Lacibacter sp. H407: one gene and its partner. Each later gene encodes a partner of the first gene's protein in a complex. Links are inferred from orthologs where the notes say so. Each region holds a gene or a part of one and is shown on either strand. Other genes may lie near its edges. The genes, in order: WG989_RS02135 and smc.

The links.
Region 2: the proteins of WG989_RS02135 (region 1) and smc are in contact, whole or in part, in a crystal structure (PDB 3ZGX), measured with the Bacillus subtilis proteins. The link is inferred for Lacibacter sp. H407 from one-to-one orthologs.

What each region holds. Positions count from the first base shown.
Region 1 is NZ_JBBKTU010000001.1:486,398-499,237, reverse strand. Bases 906-3,641 are described here. They hold WG989_RS02135 (segregation and condensation protein A), read left to right. Parts: upstream 906-1,739; coding sequence 1,740-2,543; downstream 2,544-3,641. Other genes in these bases: dxs (1-deoxy-D-xylulose-5-phosphate synthase), read right to left, coding at 3,623-3,641; WG989_RS02130 (carboxypeptidase-like regulatory domain-containing protein), read left to right, coding at 2,661-3,569; WG989_RS02140 (DUF3078 domain-containing protein), read left to right, coding at 906-1,665. Outside these bases: WG989_RS02150 (PPK2 family polyphosphate kinase), read left to right, coding at 1-152; large-conductance mechanosensitive channel protein MscL, read left to right, coding at 246-611; more of WG989_RS02140, read left to right, coding at 727-905; more of dxs, read right to left, coding at 3,642-5,545; WG989_RS02120 (sensor histidine kinase), read left to right, coding at 5,742-6,797; WG989_RS02115 (LytR/AlgR family response regulator transcription factor), read left to right, coding at 6,841-7,578; WG989_RS02110 (M28 family peptidase), read left to right, coding at 7,608-8,894; WG989_RS02105 (DUF6770 family protein), read right to left, coding at 8,969-10,525; WG989_RS02100 (M48 family metallopeptidase), read right to left, coding at 10,539-11,912; WG989_RS02095 (phosphoglycerol geranylgeranyltransferase), read right to left, coding at 12,019-12,774. UniProt on the Bacillus subtilis protein: Participates in chromosomal partition during cell division. May act via the formation of a condensin-like complex containing Smc and ScpB that pull DNA away from mid-cell into both cell halves.
Region 2 is NZ_JBBKTU010000001.1:3,172,744-3,178,283, forward strand. Bases 390-4,417 are described here. They hold smc (chromosome segregation protein SMC), read left to right. Parts: upstream 390-698; coding sequence 699-4,217; downstream 4,218-4,417. Other genes in these bases: WG989_RS13775 (patatin-like phospholipase family protein), read right to left, coding at 4,413-4,417. Also shown: WG989_RS13765 (spheroidene monooxygenase), read right to left, coding at 1-381; more of WG989_RS13775, read right to left, coding at 4,418-5,492. UniProt on the Bacillus subtilis protein: Required for chromosome condensation and partitioning.

The DNA of each region.
Region 1 (12,840 bases):
AGTATTACGAAGATTGTTTTCACTATTGTAACAAAGTGCCGTGGCAAATTATTCCCAGCGATCAGAATTGGTACAAAGAATATTTGATTGCAAAAACGGTGTACGATACGTTGAAGAAATTGAATATGCAATACCCGGGCCTGAAAAAATAGGCTTTGATTACTCAGATTATTTTGTAAGATTTGTATTGCCCTCCATAAAAAACCTACACTATTATTTAATTATTAAAATCAACAATTATGGGAATGCTGAAAGAATTTAAAGATTTTGCAATGAAAGGCAACGTAGTTGATCTTGCTGTTGGTGTAATCATCGGCGGTGCATTTGGTGCCATTGTTGGCGCTGTTGTGGATCACATCCTGATGCCGATTGTGGGAATTATTACAGGTGGTGTTAATTTCGACACCTTATCGATCAAAGTAGGTGAAGCAGAGTTGAAGTATGGGATGGCAATATCTGCCGCAGTTAAATTCATCATAATTGCATTCTTTCTTTTCCTTGTAATTAAGGCAATCAATAAAATGAAAAAAGCAGAACCACCTGCTCCTCCTGCAGCCACACCCGAAGACATTGTGTTGCTGCGTGAGATCAGAGATGCATTGAAAAAATAATTGACCCAGTTTGTATCAGCGGTAATAACAACCTGTTATTACCGCTTTTTAGTTTCTAAATTTCAGTGTGGCATTTTATTTGTCGACTTTTCTAATTAAAAATAAAACAACGCTTATGATAAAACAGATTTTCGCAGCAGTGCTGTTTTCAATAACAGTTGCAGAAGCACAGGCACAGGACGTAGAAGTAAAGCGATTAAAGGACGAATCAAATAAGACTGTAAAAAAAGAACCTGAGCAAAAAGAAGGCTGGACCAAAGGGGGCGTATTCAATCTCAATCTCAGCCAGGGTGCCAGCCGCAACTGGGCATCAGGTGCTGAAAAATTTTCGTTCTCCATCAATGCACTCATTAACAGCTTTGCCTATTATAAAAAAGAGCGCAACGTTTGGGATAATACGCTCAATGCACAATACGGTATTGTAAATGCAACCAGTATCGGTACACGAAAAAATGATGACCGTATTGATTTGCTTTCGAGATATGGATATCAGTTAGGCGATACGGCAACCAGCAAATGGTACTTGTCGGCATTAGCCAACCTGCGCACACAAATGACGCTCGGATACAATTATAGTGTTGATCCCAAACAAAAGAACTCCGGTTTTTTTGCTCCGGCTTATGTGCTCGTTTCGCCGGGTATCATGTACAAGCCCAATGCAACCTTCGATGTATTTCTGTCGCCGGTCACTTCCCGTTGGGTTATCGTAAACGAAGCTAATAAGGACATACGAAGACTGTTTAATTTTACAGATACCACCCAATCATCTATCAACGAGATCGGTGCATTTTTAACCGCCAATCTCAAAAAAGATCTGGCAAAGAACATCAGCCTGGCCAGTCGGCTCGATCTGTTCAGCAATTACAAAAACAACCCCCAGAATATCGATGTGTTCTGGACCAACACCTTGGGTTTCAAGGTGAATAAATACATCGGCATCAGCTACAATTTCGACCTCATTTACGACCACGATACAAAAAATGTGGAAACCGGCGGACTCATGGGTACGCAGCTCAAATCCCTCATGGGCATTGGTTTTACCGCCAACTTTTAATAAGGTTTAGTTCCCTACATTTGCAAGTCCCGGCACAGATTGGCCGGGACTTGTTCGTTAAAAACAGAAATACTTTGCAAACAGAATCATACCAGATAAAGCTACCCCAGTTTGAAGGTCCTTTCGATCTGCTGTTGTTTTTTATTGAGCGTGATGAACTGGATATTTACAATATCCCCATTACCCGCATCATAAAAGACTTCATGGATTTTATCCATCAAACCGAAAAGCTGAATATTGAATTGTCGAGTGAATTCATTTTGTTCATTTCAACGTTGATGCGGATCAAAGCAAAAATGCTGTTGCCCCGCAAAGAAATTGATGAGCAGGGAAATGAAATTGACCCACGTCAGGAGTTGATCGATAAAATACTTGAATACAAACGTTTCAAAGAAGCGAGTGTGCAGATGGCGGAGATGGAAGCAATGCGGATGTTGATGGTGAAGCGTGGCAATATTGCCAGCGAGCTCGCCGGCATTGGCGAAGAAGCAGGTGAAGGAACCGAGATACAAACCATTACCATGTTCAAACTCATGAAGACCTTTGAACGGGTAATGAAAAAACACCACGATCGTTTCAATAAACCGGTGCATACGGTGGTGCAATACAACTACACCATGGAAGGCAGCCGTGAGTACATGCTCGATGTGGTGAAGAAGGAAAAAACAATGGCCTTCGAAAAATTATTTGATGTAGTGGAGAATCGCATTCATGCTATTTTCTTATTCCTGTCGCTGCTGGAACTTTCGCAACAACGTTATATGACTTTGTTGGTTGGTGAAGGAAAAAATAATTTCATTGTTGAGTGGAACGAGAGCCGGGAAGAAGATGCAGAAGATTCATTTGTGTATCCACAGAATCCCGAAGAAGGAAATTGATTTTTACAAAACGTATTACGGAAGCCTCATCAGATATGGTGAGGCTTTTTTTATTGCTGTTGTAAGCCGAAAAATCATTTCCGTTTTTGTTAACAATCCAGGTATTATTTTGGCTGCATGAAACACCTTCTTTGCTTTGTACTTGTAAGTTTAGTTGCTAATAGCAAAGCAGTACAAGCTTTGGAAAGAATACAAGGTTTTTGTGTTGATGCTGATTCAAAAAAAGGTATTCCATTCGCCAGCATTCTTCTTCAAAACACAAAGCTGATTACCGATGCTGATAGTAGCGGTTTTTTTGAAATAGATATTATTGGCGATGATACGCTATTAATAACAAGTATCGGATACAGGGATCAGAAAATTGCTACCAGTGATTTAAAAAAGGAGCCTACTGTTTTTCTTCAACCTTTGCCTGTTCAGTTATCTGAAGTTTTTGTTGGCAAAAAGCAATCAATGACCATAGGTTTAACGAAAGGCAAGAAGAGGTTTGACATGAACTCCGATGATTGTGTGCGATTTGAAATGGCTACAAGAGTCAATGTCCCGGATAACGTTGGGCAATTTCAGCTAAAGCGTATTTCTATAAAAGGGATTGGTTTTAATGAAGCAAATCCTGTTCGTATTCATATTTACAACGTTGGAAAATTTGGAGAGCCCGCTTACGAGTTGATGAAAAAGGATATTGTTATAACAAAGAACTCATCAAAAAACAATGTATTGCACATTGATGTTGAAGACCAAGGTATTTTCCTGAGCGATGACCAGTTTTTTGTTGGGGTTCAGTGGATAGCTGATAGTATAAACAAGGAACGGATCAATATAAAAAAAAGACCTGTTGTTGGTCCAGGCATTTATTGTTCATTTAGCAATACTACTACCGTCACTTATACAAGGTCTTTGAATTTGAATGGATATAAATGGATGCTTCATGCCGATAGAATTCTTTATCCTTTTGACTATGATAAGATGCCATCAAAAATTAAGTCTCCATTAAATATGCTTGTGTCTTGTGATATTCTGTATTGATAAAAAAAATCCCACTGCTCAGCAATGGGATTTTCCTTTTATACAAAGTTCAATTAAGCATTTACTGTTACTCTTACATTCATCATCTCTCTCACCGTTTTTGCAATACCATTGGCATCAATGCCAATTTCTTCATATAATTGTTTCGGTGTGCCGTGTTCTACAAGGCTGTCAGGAATACCCATGATCTTAACTTCAGCTTTGTAATTATGTGCAGCCATAAATTCCAATACCGCACTTCCGAAACCACCCACTACCGTTCCATCCTCAATCGTTACGATCTTATCAAATTTCGCAAATACTTCATGGAGCATTTCTTCATCGATCGGTTTTGCAAAACGCATATCGTAATGTGCAGGATTGATGCCATCGTTCTTTAATTCACGAATAGCACTTGCTGCAAAATTGCCGGGATGGCCAAACGAAAGTATTGCAAGGCCTTCTCCATCTTTCAACTTACGGCCTTTACCGATTTCAATTTCTTTCATTTCGTTTCTCCACTCAGGCATTACACCTTCGCCTCTCGGATAACGAATCGAGATCGGTAATTTATGTGAATCGAGTTGAGCCGTGTACATCATGTTACGCAACTCCGCTTCATTCATTGGAGCAGCAACGATCATGTTAGGTACACAACGCATATAAGCAATATCATAACAACCATGATGTGTTGGCCCATCTTCTCCTACCAATCCTGCACGATCCAAACAAAAGATCACCGGAAGTTTTTGAATGGCCACATCATGCACCACCATATCATATGCCCGTTGCATAAATGATGAATAAATATTACAGTACACCTTCATGCCCTGCGTTGCCATACCTGCACTAAGTGTAACGGCATGCTGTTCGCAAATGCCCACATCAAATGCACGGTGTGGCATTTTGTCCATCATGAATTTGAGCGAGGAACCACTTGGCATTGCAGGTGTAACACCCACAATTTTTGCATTTTGTTCTGCCAGTTCAATCATGGTATGTCCAAACACATCCTGGTATTTGGGAGGCTGTACAGTATCGAATTTTTTCTTTTGAATTTCGCCGGTTACTTTATCAAACAAACCGGGCGCATGCCATTTGGTTTGATCTTTCTCGGCCAACTCATATCCTTTTCCTTTAACAGTTACTATATGCAACAGTTTAGGTCCGGGAATATTTTTGAGGTCTTTCAACGTATCAACCAGCTTGGTAATATTATGTCCATCGATGGGGCCGAAATAGCGCAGCTTCAACGCTTCAAACAAATTACTGCTCTTGTTCACAAATCCTTTGATGCTGTGTTCCAGCTTGCTTGCCATTTCACGGGTAAATGTTTTACCAACAGGAAGTTTGCCCAACGCCTTCCACACATCATCTTTAATACGATTGTAAGTAGGGGAGGTAGTAATATCGGTGAGATATTCTTTCAACGCACCCACATTCGGGTCGATGCTCATGCAGTTATCATTCAGAATGATCAGCACATCACTATCGGCCACACCGGCATGGTTCATGGCTTCAAACGCCAGGCCTGCCGTCATGGCACCGTCGCCAATTACCGCAATCGATTTTCTGTTTTCGCCTTTTAACTTGGCGGCCATTGCCATACCCAAAGCAGCAGAAATCGACGTGGAAGAGTGACCAACGCCAAATGTATCATATTCACTTTCGCTGCGTTTAGGAAAGCCACTGAGTCCGTTGTATTTGCGGTTCGTATGAAAGTTATCCCGGCGGCCGGTCAATATCTTGTGTCCGTAGGCCTGATGACCAACGTCCCATACCAATTGGTCGTACGGGGTATCATACACATAGTGAAGGGCTGTTGACAATTCCACCACACCAAGGCTGGCACCAAAATGACCACCATGCACACTTACCACATCAATAATATACTGGCGAAGTTCATCGCAAACCTGTGGTAATTGATCCATTGGCAGCTTTTTCAAATCGGCCGGAGAATCAATTTTCTGTAGCAGGGAACCGGGTTTTATTTCCATAAATTCCTGAATAATTAAGTAAAGGTAAAAAACTTACAAGCAATGTAAAGGAATGTTTGTGTAACAGCCAAAGCAGGAAATGGTTGAATTTGTGCACAAAAACTGTTTCGGCTCCTGACCATTTACCCAAATTTTTCGCCCTTTGTACCTTTAGGCAGGCGAAACCTATATCTTAACGGTTAGATTTGTAGCTACTATGCGTATAGGAATCAGTAAAATGGGAGCTTATTGGTGGTGCCAGCTGGCTGGCTGGGGCGGCAATATGCTCATGAATTTCTTTTTTGCCTGGACCTATAACCGGGAGATCACTTCTTCCTTCATCATACGTTCCCTCATTATTGCCGTGCTGGGGTTGATCATTACCCATTTCATGCGCTGGGTAATCATTCAAACCAATCTGCTGCATAAAACTTTTGAACGGCAGGTGGTTTATTTCCTTGTACTTACACTTGCTTTTTCGATGCTGTATCCGTTTATTTCGCTTTCGCTTTTTAATATATTCGACCTCTTTACACCGGAACAAAAACAATACAGTTTTACAAGGCTCCTGGTAGGTTCGGCCATTAATGCGTTTGTAACCTTACTGGTATGGAACCTCATTTATTTTATTTACCATTATGTTGAAAGCTTTCGTAAACAGCAACTCGATGCGTTAAAGATGCAGAGTGTGGTGAAGGAGCTGGAACTCAAAACGATCAAAGCACATATCAATCCGCATTTTATTTTCAATTCGTTGAATGGCATCCGTGCATTGGTCGATGAAAACCCTACCCGTGCAAGAACAGCTATTACCGAGTTGAGTAATATCCTGCGCAGTAGTATGCAGGTAGAAAAACAGGAAACCGTTCCGTTTGAAAAAGAACTGAGCATTGTAAAAGATTACCTGGCATTGGAACAAATGCGTTTTGAAGAACGGTTGAAAGTGAATTTTGATATTGATGAAGATACGTTGGAGCAACCTGTACCACCAATGATGTTGCAAACGCTTGTAGAGAATGCGATCAAGCACGGCATCAGCAAAAATGTTACCGGTGGTGTCATTAAGATCAGCTCAAAGTTTGTGAACGATCATCATGAACTGGTGATCCGGAATACAGGCCGGCTGAATGGCGATTTTAATCCGGATGGGTTTGGTATTTCCAGCACACAAAGCCGGTTGAAGCTGATGTTTGGTAATGATGCCGGTTTTTCCATCAGCGATGTAAATGGAAATGAAGTGGAAGCCAGAGTGGTAATGCCTGCGGGATTGTAGTAACTTTAAACTATTCGTTTAATTCGTATAAATAAAACCATCCATGAATAAAAGAGCAATCATTATTGATGATGAACGATTGGCCAGAAATGAGCTGAAAAAGCTGTTGATTGAATTTCCGGATATAGAAGTGATCGATGAAGCATCGAATGTAGATGAAGGTCTGCAAAAGATCGAAGCATTGAACCCCGATCTGATTTTCTTAGATATTCAAATGCCCGGCAAAACAGGCTTTGATCTGTTGAGTGAACTGGATCGTACACCCGAAGTGATCTTCACCACTGCGTATGACGAATATGCCTTGCGTGCATTTGAAGTAAATGCATTGGATTATTTGCTGAAGCCGATCGAACCCAAGCGTTTGGCAGATGCATTGCACAAACTCGACGAGGAAGAAAAAGAAACAACGGTTGATGGTGAACCACTGTCGGTAAACCGCAGCATGTTGAGTGAGAACGATCAGGTGTTTGTGAAAGATGGCGAACGCTGCTGGTTTGTAAAGCTGAGCGATATCCGTTTGTTTGAAAGTGTGGGCAACTATGCGAAAGTTTATTTTGGTCCCAACAAACCGCTCATCTTAAAATCACTGAATGCATTGGAAGAGCGACTAGATGAAAAAATATTCTTTCGTGCAAACCGCAAACACATTGTGAATCTCCGCATGATTGAAAAAGTAGAACCTTATTTCAACGGCGGTTTGTTATTGGAAATTCATGGTGGCGATAAAATTGAAGTGAGTCGCAGACAAGCTGTGAAGTTTAAAGAAATGATGAGTTTATAATCGAAACATTTTAAAGTAATACCTTATCAATGAAGAAATTTTTTGCAACGTGGTTATTGACCGCAATAGCCACGTTTTTATTTGCACAAACGAAAGTTGACAACATTATCAATGCAAAGGAAGTGGAACGGATTGAGCGTGTACTTGCATCCGATGAAATGAAAGGCAGGAGAGTATTTTCACCTGAGATCGATAAAGCAGCTGATTTTATTGCTGCCGAATTTAAAGCAGCCGGTTTAGAAACATGGAACAGCAGTGGCACATACCGCCAGGAGTTTACGATTCTTACTCCACGGTTCAAAGGATTGACTTGCAGCTTCGATCAGCAATCAGTTGATCCAAAGAATGTTGTTGTAATTACAACTGCAGCCAGTGTAACGATCAATGAACAATCGGGTTATGAAAAAGTAAAACTTGCAGCAGGAGTCAACCTGTTTTCAGAAGCTCAGAAGTATATCAGGTCTGGAAAAAATTACATTGTTTTAGTTGACACTTCATACAGTAAGAATTTTGGACGTTTGACCGGGTTCAAGCGTGGCATGTTTCCGATGAAGAACAGTGTTGTGTTTGTTTTAACTGCTGTTGATCCATCAACTTACAGTATTGAAGCACAGCATGAAATTACAGAACAAAAGTTGTCGAATGTTGTAGGAATTATTCCCGGAAAAAGTGAAAAGGATGAGTATGTGATCTTCTCCGGGCACTACGATCATATCGGTATTGGCAAGCCGGTTGATGGTGATTCGATCTTTAATGGTGCAAATGACGATGCCGCAGGAACTACCGCTGTTATTCTGCTGGCAAAATATTACAAAGCATTAAACAACAACGAACGCACCATCATCTTTGCTGCCTTTACTGCAGAAGAATCGGGTGGTTATGGTGCACAATATTTTTCAAAACAATTTGATCCGGCAAAAGTGGCTGCCATGTTCAATATTGAAATGATTGGTACAGAAAGTAAGTGGGGTAAAAACTCTGCATATATTACCGGTTTCGAAAAAACAGATATGGGTGCAATTATGCAGAAGAACCTGGAAGGAACAGGATTTGCATTTTATCCCGATCCGTATACTGATCAGAATTTATTCTATCGTTCCGATAATGCAACGCTTGCACGCCTGGGCGTTCCTGCACATACCATTTCTACATCAAAAATGGATAGTGAACCAAACTATCACAAAGTGTCGGATGAAGTGGAAACACTTGATCTTGATAATATGACCATGATCATTAAGTCCATTGCATTGAGTGCAAGAAGTATTGTGAGTGGGAAAGATTCACCAACAAGAGTGAAAGTGGAAGAGTTGAGATAATAACAGAAAACATTCATATAAATAAAGAAAAGGAGCATTGCTCCTTTTTTTATTTTCTGATCGATAGTCGAAACTTAATTCAGCTTTTCAAAATGCAAATCCAGTTTCTTATCTTTTTTATAATAATCCATAATCAATACTTGTCCCTGGCGGGCTGGTAATACAATTGATCTTGTGGCGTCTGATTTTGTTTGGATCTTATCCTGAGTAAGTTTGCCATCGCTGTATGTTATGGAGTTGAAGGTGGTTCCTTTGTAACCTTTGCCACGCTCATAATCACTGTAGCAAACAGAGAATGAACTACGATCTCTATTTACCTGTGTGTAAGCATAATCAAAAGCACCATAGCCATATTTTACAGCTTTCCCTAACATTTGGGTGCTCATAAATTCAGAACCGCCCGCAAGTTGAACATCGTTATCACTTTTCTTATAGATTGACGCTTCTTTAACAGTAAAATCAGGATCAAACTTAATAACAAGCATATCGGTTACTTTCAGTTTAACTGTGCTCACACTTGTACCACCGCCCGCAGCACCTACAAGTATAGTTGAGGCAATTCCAAGTGCGCTTGCAGCTTTTTTATAACCTTCGCCAATTGCATAAATGCTGCCATCTTCTGTTTGTATCATATTATGCAGGAACATAAACCCAAAGTCATCAATCTTACCACTACCACTTACCCCAAGATGTTTGCCAAGATCAAGAGCCCAGGAAGAATATTTTTCACTCAGCGTTTTTCCTGATTCGTCAATACCTATAAATGCAAACCCTTTTGATTTATCTTTCATTACATTGCCACCTTTATCAAAATACTCTCCGTACAAATAAGCTTTACCATCATTTAAAACGGACATACTGATTGGGTAGAAATTGTATTTCCCTTCGTTGGTTGATTTTTGAAACAGCAGTTTCCCGTTTTCAAGTGACAGGCCCAGTATATAGGAGTCGGGATTGCGATCCATTCTGCTGGAGTATTTCAGCATTTCAACATATACCACATTCTTATGGGTACCAAGGTAATCACCCACAAACATTTTGCCATCCATCGCCGGAACATAGGTCCATTGTTTTTTTGCAGCAGTGCCTACGTAGCTAATCTGAAATGTAAAATCTTTATTATCACGACTGGGGACATTTGAAATAAATCCTTTGCCCTCTACCGGATATAATCCTTTAAAATTACTGTCCTCATCATCCATTAAATAGTTCATTCTTAAGTAAGCTTCATCTTTTTTTGAAATACTTTTAGTGTAGGAGAATTTCTTTGTACCATCCGCACCGTAAACCTGATAGTCGAGAATATTGGCGTCAGAATTATAAAATAAAAACACAAGATCAGTTCCGTTAAACGACGATTCAATGATAGTGACGTTTTTCGAGTCCTGGAATTTTACTTCTTTTAATTTGTTCAGGTTTTGATCCATGATCTGTAATGTGTACTCGTTGGTTTTACGGTCGATCTTATCACTTACATAAAAGAAATAATAACCTTTCACCTCGCTGCCTTCTTTAATGGCATCGGAGTTGCGCAGTACGCTTGACTTCTGGATATTGGCGATACTTAACTTTTGTGCTTGCGTGCTTGCAATAAAGCTCATAAGCATAATTAAAACTGTTAGTCTTTTCATTTCTGAGATTTTTTTAATGTTGATTATTGTTTTTTTCGGCTATGTTTATTTGTTCTGCTACCGGTTGAAGTTCTTTTAGCGGCAATAAGTAACGGTTGCAGAAACTCCGGGTTACTTGCGCCATTTCATTAAGTCGTATGCGGTTGAGAAAGCGAAGGAGCTGATTGTAATCATCTGAATAGAATTTGTTCTCCGTATCAAGTAGTAAACCTGCCTTGTGATTTTTTTGTTGTTCGTACAGCTTATTCAAATCTCTTGCGATTAAATATGCAGCAAGATTTGTTTGTTTCTGCTGTTGTAATAAAAGCAAGTTATAATAGATGTTTCGGCTTACATTATCCGACTGATACGTATGTTCAATCATTTCAAGTAAAAGCTCTTCTTTCAGTTTCTGAAAATAATTTTCATCAACCAGAAAATCCTTACCGGTTGTTTGTGAAGCAACTGAGTCTTTCAATGCAGCAATACGTTGAGGGATATCTGGATGTGTTTTGAACGAGTCTATCTCTTTTGCTTGTTCTTCAGCAGTCTGCATATTTATTTTACTGAAGATTACCGACTCGTCCTGTATCCATTTCTTTTTAAACGGATAGTTTTCGAAGTTGAGTATTGTTTGTACGTTGAGCTTCGGAAAAACAGTTGCTTTATCAACCGTATCAAGTAATTGCAATAACGATACAATGCCGTTTGCATCATATCCTGTATTCTTAAAAAAGCTGAAAGCCTGCATATCAGCTTCTGTTTCCCTTGTGCGACCGTGATGCCTGCTGTTGAAAATCAAATTGAGACTGAGTTTTTCAAGCTCTGCATTTACACCATATTGTTTTTTCGAAAGCTCCTTGAGTTTCTTTTGGAATTCAGGACTGTTGGTTACTGTAACGTATTGATCAACCGACTGACGTGTATGTGACCGATAATAGTGCGCCAATTCATGACACAACACAAATGCGAGTTCTGCTTCGTTCTGCAGATGTATCACAAGCCCTGCATTGATGGCAATCGAACCATCGCCCATGCTGTAGGCGTTCGGCCACCAGTCACGTGTGAAAAATAAGCGAAGCTCATCGGCTTTCAGTACTGGATTCGCTTGAATGATTTTACTCAATACCCGTTGCAGGTACGAATATGGTTCTTTAGCTGTAATGCAACTTTTACCTGTGATTGTTTTTTCAATCTGTTCGAAATGTGTTTTATAGATCTCTTCATAATCTTTTTTCAATGATGGTGTTACTTGCGCCAGCCAGGATTTTTTTACGTTTTGTACAGATTGTACCCAATTCTTTTTCAGAATTGTATCATCGGTTTGAAAATTATAAAAAGGATTTTGCTGTGCCGAAAGCAACGAGCAGAGAAGTAACGAAGCGAACGTGTGGACAATGGTTTTCAAAAGCATACCGGGTTTAGGGTCCTGATAAAATCAAATGCCTGATCAAATGCATTTGGGTTAAACAGTGAATTGAATACCCGGTAAAAATAATACGTAGGAAGTAAACTTATGCTTTTACAGGCACACTATGTATAGCTGCGGCCATTTCTCTGATAAGTGTGGCGTTTTTCTCTATAGCATTGCCAATCACGATCACATCAGCACCTGCTTTACAGTTGCGGTATGCTTTTTCGGGGTCAGTAATACCGCCACCAATAATAAGCGGCACCTCTATTTGTTGTGCTACTGCCTGTATCATGTTTTCACTGATAGCACGTTTGGCACCGCTGCCGGCATCCATGTAAATCACCTTCATGCCCAGCATTTCGCCGGCCATAGCCGTACACATGGCAATTTCATTTTTATCGGAAGGAAGAGGCGTAGCATTGCTGATATACGATACCGTTGTTGGTGCACCACCATCAACTACCATGTAACCGGTTGAAATAATTTCCAGCCCACTTTGTTTTACAAAAGGAGCGGAGATCACATGCTGACCAATCAGTAATTCAGGGTTACGCCCGGAAATGAGCGACAGGTATAACAGCGCATCTGCATAATTGCTGATTTGTGAGGGGCTTCCGGGAAACAGGATTACCGGAATATCGCAGGAAGCTTTGATCTGCTGCACTACTTCATCCAATTGATTGGAAATAACCAGGCTGCCTCCTACTAAAAAATAATCCACTTTGGCGTCCACAGACAGGCGCACCAGTTGTTCAACAGCCGACGGATTTACTTTATCGGGATCGATCAAAACAGCGAATGATTTTTGTCCTCTCAGTTTTCTCTCCCGTAATTGTGTATAGATGTCTTGCTTCATTCAGCGAATACTATTCCTGCAAAAATGCAAAAAAATGTCCAGCTTTTCGAGATTGGACTGTTTTTA
Region 2 (5,540 bases), 2.7 Mb from region 1 along the record:
GTAATCCGATTTGGCGGGTAATGCACCAAACGCCTGCTTTCCATCCCAGCTTCCATGTGCTTCGATGGGTTGGAGCAACACCGTCCAGGTTTCGCAGCCAAAGAACTTCCACCAGCCACGGATAAAACTGCCGTAGGCTTTTTGCTGTAATGTTGGCTGATCGTTGGTACTGAGTAATGATTCGTCATTCGTCACCACTAATAATCCCCATTGCTGCCAGTCGGGCGTTTTGCTGAAGGTGCCGCCTTTGCCGCACCCCAATGTTTTTGAAAAGTGAATATTCTTTCGGAAAAGCAGGGGTAACCGATGAATGGCCATCGCCAGCAGAGCGAAATAGATAAAGCGTTTTTTATAGCGAATGATGGTTAAAACTGCATACATATGTTCAATAACCGTTGTGCTGCAAAATAGTTCTTTCTGGTTTGGGTTGAAATTGCAGCGTGGTTTTGGTGGAAAGTGTACCTGCTGCAGAAAGCGATACAGTACAAGCGAGCGTGGCAACGAAGATGCCATAAAATCCTGCAGCTCACACCCAAAAAATGCTCCAATATCTCCAGTTAAGACAAAGCAGCCATATCGCAAACAAAAGCTTTCACTTGTTGAAAACCTACCGAAAACTGTTGATAAGAAGCAAAAAGGGTAAAATTTTATTACAACCTTAATCTCCTATATTTGTCGCCTTCCTAAATTGAAAAATAGTGCGTTTAAAGAGCTTAGAAATCAAGGGTTTTAAAAGTTTTGCCGATAAAACTGTGGTTAGTTTTGATGAGGGTGTAACCGGCATCATTGGCCCCAATGGCTGCGGCAAGAGTAATATTATTGATAGTATCCGCTGGGTAATTGGTGAGCAAAAGATCAGTCATCTCCGTAGTGAAAACCTCGAGAGCCTGGTGTTTAACGGTTCCAAAACAAGAAGTGCTTCGGGTTTGGCTGAAGTGAGTTTGACGTTTGAGAACACCCGTAACCTGCTGCCCACCGAATTCAGTACCGTAACCGTTACCCGTAAGTTTTACAAAAGTGGTGAAAGTGAATACCGTCTCAACGATGTGCAATGTCGTTTGAAGGATATCCAAAACCTCTTCCTCGATACCGGTGTAAGTACCGATAGCTATGCCATCATTGAATTGGGCATGGTGGATGATATCATCAAGGATAAGGAGAACAGCCGTCGCCGCATGTTGGAGCAGGCTGCCGGTATCACCATCTACAAAACAAGAAAGAAAGAAGCGAAGAATAAACTGGATGCAACCGAACAGGATCTGGCACGTATTGAAGATCTGTTGTTCGAGATCAATAACCAGTTAAAAACGTTAGAGAACCAGGCCAAGAAAGCGGAGAAGTATTACGAGATCAAAAAAGATTATCGTGAAGTGAGTATTGAATTAGCGAAAGCTGCATTGGAAGGTTTTAATCTTACCTGGAAAGACTTGAATGAGCAGCATGATGCTGAAGTAAATAAAAAAGTGGAATTGGAAGCAAAGATCGCTACGGAAGAAGCGGCGATTGAGCAGGAGAAAGTTGGATTTATTGAAAAGGAAAAAGAATTGCAAATAATGCAGCATTCGTTTAACGATATGCTTCAGACCTTGCGCTCGAAAGAAAACGAAAAGAATCTTGCGCAGCAGCGTTTGCATTACCTGAAAGAAAAAGAAACAAGTCTCAACGACTTTTTACAAAAAGCAGGTGGACAATTAAAAGGAATTGAAGAAAGCATTGAGTTTACTCAACTGCAGATCACAGAAGAAGATGCGAAGTTGAATGATCTTGGTTCGCAATTAGATAGTTTGCGCAGCTCAGTTGAGAGTACACGTAAAGTGTTTGATGAAAAGCGTAGTGGCATTGATGAAATTCGTAAAGAAAATCAGGCGATTCAACGTAGCCAGTTTGAAGCAGAGAAGAATGTGGCTGTTGGCGAAACATCGGTACAAAACTTACAACGTACCATCTTCCAGTTAAAAGAAGAGCAAACGAACCGCAAGCAGCAATTACATCAACTCGAGGAAGAAAAGCAGCAGAAAGAATATGAGCTGAATAACTGTCGTGAAGAATTGCAACAGTTACAGGAGCAACATGCGTTTACCAAAGATCAGATTCTGCAAACACAGGAAGCACTCGAAGGTTTACGTAATCAACTGGCTGATGAAAACAGAAAGCTTGATTCAAAAAAGAACGAGCATGATCTGTTAAAGAGTTTGGTTGATTCAATGGAAGGTTATCCCGACAGTGTAAAATTTTTACACAACAATCCTGAGTGGAATGTTGAATCGCCATTGTTGAGTGATGTGATCTATTGTAAAGAAGAATACAGAACAGCAGTTGAAAATCTGTTGGAACAATACCTTAACTATTATGTGGTGGGGAATATGAGTGATGCGTTGAAAGCCGTTCACTTATTACATGCCAACCAAAAAGGAAAGGCGAATTTCTTTATGCTCGATCAGTTCAATGGTCAGGCAGTGTTGAACAATGTTCCTGCAGGAACCATTTCTGCATTGAGTGTTGTTGAAGTGGAAGCAAAATATCAATCGCTCATCAATTACCTGTTAGGTCAGGTAGTGATCGCAGATGATGAGAATAATTTACCAACCGATTTTGATGGTGTAGTACTGGAAAAGAGCGGTAAGTTCTTTAAAGGTAAATACGCATTGAGCGGTGGTAGTGTTGGTTTGTTTGAAGGAAAGAAACTCGGTCGTGCAAAAAATCTTGAACGTTTACACGAAGAAATTTTAGCACAGGAAACAGTGGTGCTGGATCTGAAGCATGCCATTCAAATGCGTCACAATGAAGTGATCGGGTTTAATGAGCAGCTAAAAGAAAATGCCATCAAGCAAACCGAAGCAGCTATCAATCAATTGGTGAACCAGGTATATGGTATTGACAACCGTATGGAAAACCTGCGAGGCATGGAAACCAATGCTGTTAAGCGTTTGGAAGACCTTGAACTGCAACAGGAAGAAGTATTGGAAAATCAACAGGTGTACCGTGATGATTTGCAGAAATACAATTCACAGTTAGATGAACTCGCCGGTAAGTTAGAAGTAATTGAACAAGAGTTTACTGCTGCTGAACAACAATACAACGAAGCCAATCAATCGTACAACGATTATAACCTGAATGTTACCCGTCAGCAAAGTCGTGTAACAGCGTTGAAACAGGAATTTGAATTCAAACAAAATCAATTCCAGGATTTGCAATTGCAGATCACAACCAATTCAGCAGCGTTGGAAGAAGCTGCTAACCAGATCAACGAAAGTGAAGTGATGTTGCTGGAAGCACAGGATGGTTTGGTAACGTTGTTACAGAACAAAGAAACAGAAGAGCGCAAACTCAACGAAGCAGATCAGTATTACTACAATCTGCGCAATGTGTTGGGTGAAAAAGAAAGCGAGCTTCGTCACAAACAAAAAGAGAAGGAGCAGGTTGATCATTTGCTAAATGAAATAAAAGATAAACTCACTGAACTGAAATTGCAGCTAAGCGGAACCAAAGAACGTTTGCTGGTTGAGTTTAAAGTAAATCTTGAAGAAGTAATTGAAGAAGAACGCACAGGCGAAGAACCATTGGAAGAATTACAAGCCAAGGTTGATCGTATGAAGAAGCGTTTGGAAAATCTGGGCGAAGTAAACCCGACAGCGATCGAAGCATTTGAAGAAATGCGCAAGCGTTATGAGTTTATTCTTGAACAGAAGAATGATCTTGTTACGGCAAAAGAATCGTTGTTGCAAACCATCCAGGAAGTGGAGGCAACAGCCAACCAACGTTTTCTTGAAACCTTTAACCAGGTGCGGGAGAATTTCCAGAAAGTATTTAAGGCCTTGTTTACAGAAGAAGATACTGCTGATATGGTGTTGGAAAATCCGGAAAATCTTGCAGACACCGGTATTGATATCATTGCCAAGCCAAAAGGTAAACGTCCAAGCAGCATCTCTCAGTTGAGTGGTGGTGAGAAAACATTAACAGCAACAGCGATGTTGTTTGCGATCTATCTCATTAAACCTGCTCCGTTCTGTATTCTGGATGAGGTTGATGCGCCGTTGGATGATGCCAACGTGGGTAAGTTCACCAATATGATCCGCCAGTTCAGTAACAATTCACAGTTCATCATTGTAACGCATAACAAGCAAACAATGGGAGCAGTGGATGTGATCTATGGTGTTACCATGCAGGAAGCCGGTGTAAGTAAGCTGGTGCCGGTGGATTTCAGAAGTTTGAATTAACAGGGTCGGGACGAATCCTGAGCGAAGTCGAAGGAGCGGCCTGAACCATAAATACTAAAAATGCCGAAGCAATTGCCTCGGCATTTTTTTGTGGACTTATTTTCTATGTTGCGGATTGCTGTCTTTCCGGCGAAGGAGGAATCTGTTTGGCTTTTGTACTCAGATGAAGCAGATCCCTCGTGCCTCGGGATGACATCAATTATGCAACAACAACTTATCTACAATCTCATTTAACTTCTCTGTATGTTCAAACACATAACTCTCACCTGCTTCTTTTAATAATTTCAGATTTTTCTTTTTTACATTATCCATTTCAGGTGACGCTGTTTTTAAATCAGGCTCCAGGCGGTAATAATCTTTTTTATCATTGTCATCTAACGTGTCCCACATTTTACTAAGGTGATAGTGCACTGTCTCGCTGTTGCCACTCATCATGATATCGATGAGCACCGGCAACCATTTGATCAAGCCGGCATCACGCAACTGTTCAAATTCATATTTTCGTTTACTGCTGCCGGTACCAATGCTGATGAGCAGCATATCTTTTGCAGAGGGTGTATCAGGCTTTGGTTTTGCAAATGTGCCGGGTAATATATTGTGTTGACTGAAGTTTAAACTTCTTGCTTCACTATAAGCACAAAGGGAAGGGTTGTTTACAAACACACCACCATCAATTAAAAATTGAGGTGCTTCACTTAAACTGTAGATCATGGCCGGTTCGAAATAAGTGGGAGCAGCGCTTGTGGCCCTTGCAATATGCTTTATCTTAAAATCACGAACCTGTCCTTCAATTCGTTTTGTATCGGCGCTGTTAAAGAAAGCAGCTTTACGTTCATAAAAATTATAGGCAGTGATCAAACAAGGTTTGATCAGTTGACTTAACAATGTTTCACCGAGATAACCATGCAACAAATCTTCCAGGTTGTCAGCGGGGAAACCTTCGTTCCAGAGATTGAAATTTTTGAATTGCTGCCAGAAATTTTTATTGAAAATTTTATTGCCATGCTGCATATACAACTGTACGGCATCGGCAGCAGAAAATTTTGCTTTACCATCATTTGCTTCATCCGGCATTAAATAAATACTGGTGAGGATACCACCGGTGCTGGTTCCTGCAATGAGATCAAAATACTCGCCGATCTTTGCTTCTCTGTTACCTGTGATTGCACGAATGCGTGTTTCAAGATATTGAACGATGGTGCCGGGAATAATGCCACGGATGCCACCCCCATCAATACTGAGGATCCTTATTTTTGAAGTACTGCGGTTACTCATGGTTAGGTTTGTTTGCAGAAAAATACAAACTACAGCGTAAAAATAAAA